DNA from 2 places in the Nocardia sp. NPDC058499 genome. Region 2 is predicted to be linked to the other one. Evidence: riboswitches for the same ligand, from Rfam matches in the RefSeq annotation. Region 2 holds a riboswitch; the other holds the start of a gene.
What was found. Region 2 has a riboswitch for cobalamin ahead of ACFWPH_RS31290 (ABC transporter substrate-binding protein). Riboswitches for the same ligand answer to the same signal wherever they lie in the genome.
Positions count from the first base shown of each region.

Region 1: another riboswitch for cobalamin. It lies ahead of ACFWPH_RS01330 (ABC transporter substrate-binding protein); the one in region 2 lies ahead of ACFWPH_RS31290 (ABC transporter substrate-binding protein).

Region 1 covers NZ_JBHXMZ010000001.1:291,176-295,810, forward strand. The annotation lists gene ACFWPH_RS01325 (ABC transporter permease) at 1-351, opposite strand, end outside; gene ACFWPH_RS01330 (ABC transporter substrate-binding protein) at 454-1,980, opposite strand; cobalamin riboswitch at 2,086-2,224, opposite strand; gene ACFWPH_RS01335 (glycosyltransferase family 9 protein) at 2,460-3,437, shown strand; gene ACFWPH_RS01340 (helix-turn-helix transcriptional regulator) at 3,465-3,782, opposite strand; gene ACFWPH_RS01345 (M23 family metallopeptidase) at 3,970-4,635, shown strand, end outside.
Region 2 covers NZ_JBHXMZ010000015.1:78,245-82,879, forward strand. The annotation lists gene ACFWPH_RS31265 (VOC family protein) at 1-185, opposite strand, end outside; gene ACFWPH_RS31270 (helix-turn-helix transcriptional regulator) at 279-1,223, shown strand; gene ACFWPH_RS31275 (DUF4287 domain-containing protein) at 1,329-1,544, shown strand; gene ACFWPH_RS31280 (hypothetical protein) at 1,744-2,049, shown strand; gene ACFWPH_RS31285 (helix-hairpin-helix domain-containing protein) at 2,069-2,266, opposite strand; adenosylcobalamin (AdoCbl) riboswitch at 2,433-2,510, shown strand; gene ACFWPH_RS31290 (ABC transporter substrate-binding protein) at 2,558-3,571, shown strand; gene ACFWPH_RS31295 (FecCD family ABC transporter permease) at 3,568-4,602, shown strand; gene ACFWPH_RS31300 (ABC transporter ATP-binding protein) at 4,602-4,635, shown strand, end outside.

The sequences.
Region 1 (4,635 bases), on a different contig from region 2:
GACGAGGACGAGCAACGCCAGCCCCGCGAGCAGCCCGGTGATCAGGAACGGGCCGGCGATCACCGATCCGACGCTCGCGCCGTTGGCATAGGAGGTGCCGAAGTCCCCGCGCACCGCATTGCCGAGCCATTCGAGAAATCTGGTCACCGGCGCGACATCGAGGCCGAGGAGGTGCCGGGCCTGCTCCTGCTGTGCGGCACTCAGGACGGTGTTGTTCTGCACATCGGCGGCATCGCCGGGCAGCAGCAGCGATAAAACGAAAACCAGCACGAGCAGCACGCCGAGCTGGCCCACGCCGATTCCGGCGCGGCGGACGAGCAACCGCCCGGCCGGGCGGGCTGCCGATATCACCGGCCGATCACCGGATCGCGACCACGACGCGCTCGTACGGAGCGTGGTCCGCTGCTGTCCACCGGGTGACCCGGTCCTCCGCACCCGGATCCGGGTTCGGCGTCATCGGGCACGCACCTGGTCGAAGCGGGCCCATTCGTGCGAGTTCGGTACGGCCGCCGGAAGGTCGGCGAACCGGTCACCGCCGGCACTGTTCCAGTTGGTGGTGCCGAAGAAGACGAAACCACCACGGTCGTGCAATATTTCGTGCATGGTCCGGTAGAGCGCCGCGCGGCCCTCCGGGCTCCGGGTGCCCTGGGCCCTGGCGTAGAGCCGGTCGAAGTCCGGATCGGACCATTTGGTCCGATTCTGCGGTGAGTGGCTCAGCAGGCGGGACGCGAAATGGTTGGGGATCGGCAACGGACCCGACTGCCCCATCGTGAGGTGTCCGGTCTCCAGTGCCTCGGTGTAGTAGGTGTCCTTCGAGCCCAGCACCACGTTCACCCGCACGCCGCAGGCGGCGGCGTGCTCGGCGAAGAGTCGTGCCGCCTCGACGAAGCCGTAGGCCACCGGCGCGGTGAACAGGTCGAACGAGAGGTCGCGCACGCCGGCGCGGCGGAGTAACCGGCCTACTTCGTCGGGGTCGTAATCGTGCTGCGGGAGGTCGGTGTAGTACTGGTAGCCCTTGCCGAAGACGTCGTTGCCGATTTCGCCCTGCCCTTCCAACGCCACCTTCAGCAGTTCGGCCCGGTCGACCATCCGCATCACCGCCCGGCGCACATCCGGGTTGTCGAACGGCGGGCGGTCGGTTTTCATGGCGAAGAAGTAGATACCGCTGTGCGGTGTGGAGACGAGCGTAGTCCCGGGCCGGCCTTCGAGGGTCCGGGCCGCCGAGGGGGTGAGGTTGTCGGCGTAGTCGATCTCCCTGCTCTGTACCGCGTTCACCCGGGCGTCGGCCTCGGCGCTGACGATCCGGAGTTCGCCGATCCCGGGGGCGCCGGCCCAGTAGTGCTCGTTGCGGGTGGCGGTGAACTGGCGCCCGGCGTCGAAGGATTCGAATACGAAGGGGCCGGTGCCCACCGGCCGGCGGAAATCGGTGGCACCGTCCTGCACGATCTTGGTCCCGTAGACCGAGAGGGCGATGAGGAACTCGAAAGACGGTTCCTTCAGCGCGATCTCGACGGTCCGGTCATCGACCGCCCGGCACCCGGACAGATCGACCCCATCCAGTGAGGACGCCGCGATGAAGGGGCGCTGAGGCGCGGGCCCGAGCACCCGGGACAGGGTGTAGAGCACATCGTTCGCGGTAAATTTCTTCCCGTCGTGCCACTGCGTATCGCGCAGTGCGATCCGCCAGCGGGTGCCGTCGGCGTTGGGTTCCCCCGATTCCGCCAGGCGCGGGATCGGTGCCATCGCCGAATCCACCTCGAACAACCCGTCGTACACCGCCTTCATCCGGGCTTCGTCGATGAACAGGGTGTTCACCCCCGGATCGATCCCCTCCCCCGCACCCGATCCTTGGAAGGCCGCGGTGAACGTCTCGGAGGCGGACCCGGCCCCCCTACCACACCCGGCGGCCAGCGCCCCCGCGGCCACCGCGCTGCCCAGTAGAAAGGTCCGGCGATTCCACTCCGGTGACCTACCACGCATATCCGACTCCCGTCGCGTCAAGGCAGTTCACGCGACACAGATATGCGAAACCGGCCGCGCACGGGCGGCTGGTTCGGCGCATCGATCAATACCCACGTGATCATGACCGTTCAGTACTTCATCCGCAGGTATCTGGCTTCGGTTCGCGCAGCGAACCTCACAGTTGCGGGACAGCCCCGGACTCGCACCGGTCTTCCCTGCGGACCGCGCCGACATTACCGAAGCGCAAGCCGCGGAACCATACCGCCGCCGCGGCCGGACCCTCCGGACCCCGCCCGCGAACCGGCCGGCACAGCGGCCGACCACGGCGGATCACCACATATTCTGTGAGCCACAACATGTGACCCAGGCCGCGATCGGCCAACGTTTGCCCACCGAGCCCACGGGTAGTCAACCAAGGGAATGCTCTCGTCGTGGTCCAGCCCTCGGGATGGTGCGGGGAGGGGGCGGAATGGGCAACAGGTGGCTAGGAGAGTCGGGTGTCGGTAGTTCTCGTGCTTCAGGCACGCGGTCTCGGTGAGCTGCTCACCGCTGTTCCGGCGTTGCGTGCCCTACGGCGGGCCCGGCGAAACGATCATCTCGTTCTCGCCACCCCGCATCGTCTGCGCCCGATGGTCGAACTGATCGCACTGGTGGACGAGATGGTGCCGATCGCCGACCCGCAGGGGTTGCGCTGGGACGGACCGCCACCCAAGCTCGCCATCAATCTGCACGGCGCCGAGGCCACGCCGATCGTGGAACTCGCCAAGACCGGCGCCGAACGTATCCTCACCTACCGCAATCCGGCGTTCCCGGAAATTCCCGGCCCGGACTGGCACGACGATCGGCATCCGATCGACCGCTGGTGCCATCTGCTGGAATTCGACGGGATCGGCGCCGACCGGCGCAATCTCGGGCTGGTACCGCCGGTGGCCACCACCAGCCACCGCGACAGTGTGGTCGTGCATATCGGTGCGGGCGCCACCGCGCGGCAGTGGCCGGCCGATCGCTTCGCCGCGGTGATCCGGCATCTGCTGGTACTGGGTCACGAGGTGGTCCTCACCGGCGACGAAGGTGATCGCGAGCGCGCCCACGGTATCGCTGCCCGGGCAGGGCTGGCCGGGCAGCGGGTGCTGGCCGGTAACCAGAATCTGATCGAACTGTCGGCCACTGTGGCCGAAGCCTCGGTGCTGCTGTGCGGCGATACCGGTGTCGCCCATCTCGCGACCGCGTTCGGGACCCGCACGGTGCAACTGTTCGGCCCCTCCTCCCCTGCGCAGAGCGGACCGCCCGGGCATCTCCTCAACCGGCACGAAGTGCTGTGGGCGGGCCGTACCGGTGACCGCGAGGGCACGACACCCGATCCCGGCCTGCTGCAGATCGGCGCCGCCGAGGTGATCGCGGCACTGGATCGGCAGCTGAGCAAGCGCCGCTCCGAGGCCGGGGTCACGGGTGCCTCGTACCGCCGGGTGGGCTGACCGGGTACGGCCCCGGGCCGCCCGGTCTCATACGCGGCCGCGCGCCTCGCTCACTGCGGCGGCATAGGCGGCGAGGGCGCTCGGCCAGAACTGTTCCAGGTAGTCGCGGGCGTCCCCGAGGCCACGCGGGTCGAGGGAGTAGAGCCGGCGGTTGCCGATCGGGCGCACCATCACCAGGCGCGCTTCGCGCAGTACGCGCAGATGCTGCGATACGGCCGAACTGCTGATCCCCACCTGTTTGGCCAACTCCCCCACCGAGCGCGGCCCAGAGGGCAACGCTTCGAATATCGCCCGCCGGGTGGGGTCGGCGAGGGCGATCAGCGGCGCAACTCTGTTAGCGACCACTCATACAGTGTCTCCATCGGGCAACCCCTCGGTCAAACCCCCGGCGGATGTCTCATTTGCGCAGCTCGACGCGGGAAATTTCGGGTTTCGTTACCGTACGGTTATAAGCGACCTGGGCTTATGCACCCAGGGTGACGGTAACCACATGCTTGCTGACTCGGCCTGCAAGTCCCCTAGCTTGTAACTCATGCCCGTGACCCTTCCGTTACCTCTCCGCAAGCTCACGGTGCCGTCGATCGGCCGTCGTCGCGTAACGACGCAGGTTGTCGCCACCACGACTGCGCTCTGTGCCGGTTTCGGTCTCCTCGCCGCAGGTGCCGATTCCGATAACGAAACGATCAAGAACGTGGCCGCCACCGCGCCCACACAGGCCGCCACCGACGCGCCTGCCGACGAGCAGCAGGCCCACTCCCATGATCCCGCGGTCTGGGACCCGAACAAGCCCGCTGCGGACAACCAGCCCGTCGCGTTCCCCTTCCCGCCTCCGCCGCCGCCCCGGCCCACCACTGTGCGTCCGGTCGATGCGGTCGTGAGCTCCGGTTTCGGGCCGCGCTGGGGTGCCAACCACTTCGGTATCGACTTCGCCGGTCAGCAGGGTGTGCCGATTCGTTCGGTCACCGACGGTGTGGTGATCGAGGCCGGCCCGGCCACCGGTTTCGGGCTGTGGGTACGCGTCCAGCAGGACGACGGCACCGTCGGCGTGTACGGCCATATGCAGGACATCCTGGCCCATGTCGGCCAGCCGGTGAAGGCCGGCGATGTGATCGCCACCGTCGGCAGCCGTGGTCAGTCCACCGGACCGCACCTGCACTACGAGGTGCATCAGCCGGGTGTCGGCAAGATCGACCCGATG
Region 2 (4,635 bases):
GGGCCGGTGAAGGAGAAGCCCTCCTCGACACCACTCCACACGGCGAGCTGGATGCCGCCGCCGAGGTCGAACGCGATGAAGCGCGGGGTTTCGAATACGGGCTTCATCTCGAACAGGTCGCCGTAGAAGCGGGCGGCGGCGGCCGCGTCGCGGACGTACACGATGAACATGTTCGGTGTGGTCATGGGGGTGTTCTCCTCTTGCCGTTGTTGTGGACAAGACGAGATTCGCTGCCATACCTGACAGGATCCGGCAGGTTTTCGGAAGAATGTTCGGGTATGACGCCGGATCGCTTCTTTTCCCTGCTGATCGCCCTGCAGTCCCGGGAAATCGTCACCACCACCGATCTGGCTGCCGAACTGGGCATATCGGTGCGGACGGTGTTCCGGGACGTGCAATGGCTGCAGGACGCCGGGTTCCCGATACTGGTCCGGCGGGGGAGAGGGGGCGGGGTGACGCTGCTACCCGGCGGTGCCCTGGACCTCGCCCGGCTCACCCCGGCCGAACGCGACCATCTCGCATTGTCCGGGCTCGACGATGCGCAGCGCGATCAGCTCGGTGGTGGGTCCGACAGCCGGCGGGCCAGGAGCAAGGTGGCGCCGGGGCGGATGCGGCCGGAGAATTTGCTGCCGGCGCATGCGGTGGTCACGACGGACAACCGGCCCTGGTTCGGGCCGCCCGGTGCGGGGATCGGGCCCGCGGAACTGCTGGGTGATCTGCGGCGCGGTGTCCGGTTACGGGTGAACTACCGCCGGTCGAACGAGACCGAGCCGGCCTGGCAGATCGTCGACCCCTACGGTCTGCTGGCCAAGGGTGGCCGCTGGTATCTCGTGGCCGACCATTCCTCCCGGCCGCGCCTGTATTCGCTGGAACGGGTCGCCGGCTGGCGCCCGTTGCGCACGCCCCGGCGACTGCGGCCCGGGGCGACCTTGCAGGCGGTGGCCGCGGAACTGTCGGCGAGCTGGGAAACCGCGGGAGCCGTCCGGATCGAGGGTGAACTGACCGCCGGTCAGCTGGAACGCGCGAAACGTATCCTCGGCACCCGGTTGACGGTCCTGTCTGCGGAAACGGGCGGGCGGGTGCGTATCGGTGTGGCGTGCCGGGTCGTCGAGGATGTGCGGCAACTTCTGCAGTTCGCCGACGATTTCCTGGTGACCGGCCCGCCGCAGGCGCGTGAACGGATCCGCGAGCTGGCGGCAGCGATGCTCCGGCAGTACCAGTGAAAGCCGGTGATGTATGTGGTCGGGGTCACAGCTCGATCGCCGACGAGTTTCCGCCCGATGACCCGTCCTATGCGAGGAACGTTGTATGGAACAAGGAGACCGACTATGGCCGCACAGCCGAAAGGCCCCGCGTCCTACTTCCCGTCCATCGAGGCGAAGTACGGCCGCAGTATCGAGGAGTGGAAGGCCGCCCTGCGTGATTCCGGGCTGTCGTCGCACAAAGAGCTCGTCGAATTCCTGAAGACCGAGCACGGTTTCGGCCACGGGCATGCCAACGCACTCACCCAGCATCATCTGCATCCCGAGAAATGGGCCGCCTGAGGGTTGTGGGCAGCCTGCCGGGCGGGTCGGCCGAAGCGCACGAGGGGTGCCTGCCCGCCGCGGATCATGCCGAACGACGCCGCCGCCGCTGAGTGCGGCGGCGCGAAATCCCGTCGTGCGGGCGGGTCGGGCCGTAGGCTTCGCCGCACCGGCACGAGAGTGGCGGCAGAGACCGGTCACGAGGGATTGGGGCGACGGCATGGCGATTCGGGAGCGACTGGGATTCACGGCGGCCGAACCCGCACCGGTCTACGGTGAACCGTTCGAGACCGCCGACGGCGCGATAGTCATCACCGTCGCCCGCCGCGGGGTGATCAGCCCGGTGATGCGGCCCGCCGGGGTTTTCGTCGTCCGCGACGGCGCCGCGACATGGGTTCCGGCGGTGGATATCAACCGCATCGCGTTACTGGGCGAGCTGATCGGCCTGTTCGCGGCCGTGATCACCAGCCTCGCGATCCTGCGCCGCCCACCCTGGCCCGACCTCGGCCGCCACTCCTGCGACTGACCGGCCCGGGTAACGGATATCAGCCGGGTTCGCCGCGCCGCGCCGCATCCAGCAACCGCACCGCCCGCGGGCCCACACCGTGCAGTGCGAGCAGTTCGTCGAGGGGCTCCGGTAGGTCGGCGAGGGTCCGGTAGCCCGCGTCGATCAGCGCACCGGTCGCGGGGCGGCCGATCTTCACGCCGTCGAAGACCGGGCCACGGTCCTGCGCAGCACTCACGCGTGGTCAGTATTCCAGGTCGGGCCGGCCGGTGGTGATCGGGAACGGGAATTCGATCCGGGCCCCCCACTTCGCCGGCGGGGCTGGATTGCCGGGTTGCCGCTCGACCGTCCAGTTCGGTACTCGGTAAGATCATCCGGTCCCATCCAACCCGGCAGCAACCATGGGTGGAAGTCCGGTGTGAATCCGGCGCGGTCCCGCCACTGTGATCGGCATCGACTCGGTGCCGTAAGTCAGGTCGCTCAGCTGTCCGGCTCCGGTTCGAGGCGTGTGACCTCGGAAAGGATCGCTGTGTTCCGGAAGAACCCACTGCTGCGCAGACTGGCCGTGGCGGCCGTCTCGGTCTGTGCGATGCCCACGCTCGCTGCCTGCGGTGAGGCGGTGCCGGCGACCGAGAGCCCGGGGACGGCCGTTCACTTCGTGGACGCCGGTAACTGCGGTATCACCACCGAATACACCGCACCGCCGAAGCGGGCCGTCACCCTCACCTCGAACGCCACCGAAACGATGCTCGAGCTCGGGCTCGCCGATCGGATGGCGGGTACCGCCTATATGCGGGGCCGCGATATCGCCCCCGCATACACCGACGCGTATCAGCGGGTCCCGGTCCTGTCCTCGGAGCAGCCGACGATGGAGCAACTGATCGCCACCGAACCGGATTTCGTCTATTCCGGCTACCCGGACGGATTCAGCGAGAAGAACGGTCACACCCGCGAGCAACTCGGTGAGCTGGGCATCAAGACCCACCTCAATCCGGAGGGATGCGCCACCGGCCCGGTGCGGCTCGACGATATCTTCACCGAGATCACAGTGATCGGCAAGATATTCGGGGTGCCGGATCGAGCGGTTGCCTCGGTCGATGCGCTGCGCGCCCGGCTGGACGCGGTGCGCGGCCGGCTCGGGAATCGGGAACCGGTACGGGTGTTCCTGTATGCCTCGGGGACCGACAGCGCGGCCACAACCGGAGGAAACAGTATGGCCACCGCGCTGATCGAGGCGGCCGGTGGCGTGAATGTTTTTGCCGATATGCCCGAGCGCTGGATGAACGTGTCGTGGGAGCAGGTCGCCGAACGGGCTCCGGACGTGATCGTGGTCCGGGAGGAGGGAACCACCCCGGAGTACCGGTCACCGTCGGTCGAATCGAAGGTGGCCACCCTCGAAGGAGTCCCGGCCATCGCCGACACCCCCGCCATTCGGGACCGGAAATTCGCGACGATCACGCTGTCGCAGCTGCAGCCCGGACCGTACTCGATCGACGGCGTCGAACATGTGGCGCGGCAACTGCATCCCGACGCGTTCCGGTGATCGGGTACCGGCGCACCCGGCTCACGGTGGTCGCGGTGGCCGCCGGAGTGCTGCTGGTCGTCGTAGCGATCGCCGGCATCCTGGTGGGTTCGGTGGGAATCGACGCGGCGACAGCGGTGCGGATCCTCGCGCACCGGATCACGGGCCCGGGCCTGGTGGAACCGGACTGGACCCGCTCCCAGGACCTGATCATCGCAGACACCCGAGTACCCCGGGTGCTGCTCGCAGGTGTAGTCGGCGCCGGTCTGGCGTTGGCAGGTACCACCATTCAGGCGGTAGTCCGCAATCCGCTGGCTGGCCCGGGAGTTCTCGGCGTCTCCTCCGGTGCGGCAGTGGGTGCGGTGACAGTGCTCCGGTTCGGTCTCGGAACGCCGGCGGTTCTGCTGCCGCTCGCGGCGTTCCTCGGCGCACTGGCGGCGATATTCGTTGTCCTTGCGGTCGCGGGTCGGCGCGGCAGTGTGGAGCCGGCCAGGCTGGTATTGGCGGGCACCGCGGTATCCGCCGTGCTCAGCGCGCTCACCTCACTGATGGTGTTGACATCGCCCGATGAAAGCCTGGCGGCGCAGGTGTTGCAGTGGACCCTCGGCGGGTTCGGCGGCGCGCGCTGGGACCGGCTCGTGGTACCGGCGATTGTGCTCGTCGTCTCGTGCGCGGTGCTGGTTCCGCTGGCGCGCAACCTCAACGTGATGCTCGCCGGCGAAGAAGGCGCCACCGCGCTCGGCCTGGATGTGCGCAGGTTACGTTTCGGGCTGATCGTGCTGTGCGCGGTACTCACCGGGGCACTTGTCGCGGTGAGCGGCGTCATCGGCTTCGTGGGTTTGATGATTCCGCATATCGCGCGAATGCTGGTCGGTTCCGATCATCGCCGGGTGTTGCCGGTTGCGGTGCTGGTAGGCGCGATGTTCACCATCGCTGCCGACCTGGCCGCGCGGACCGTGATGATTCCGGAGGAGATCCCGGTGGGGATCGTGACGGCGCTGGTCGGCGGCCCGTTCTTCGTCTGGCTGCTGCGGCGCACGGGGAGTCGCTGATGCTTCGATTCGATCGGGTGACTGTGCGGGCCG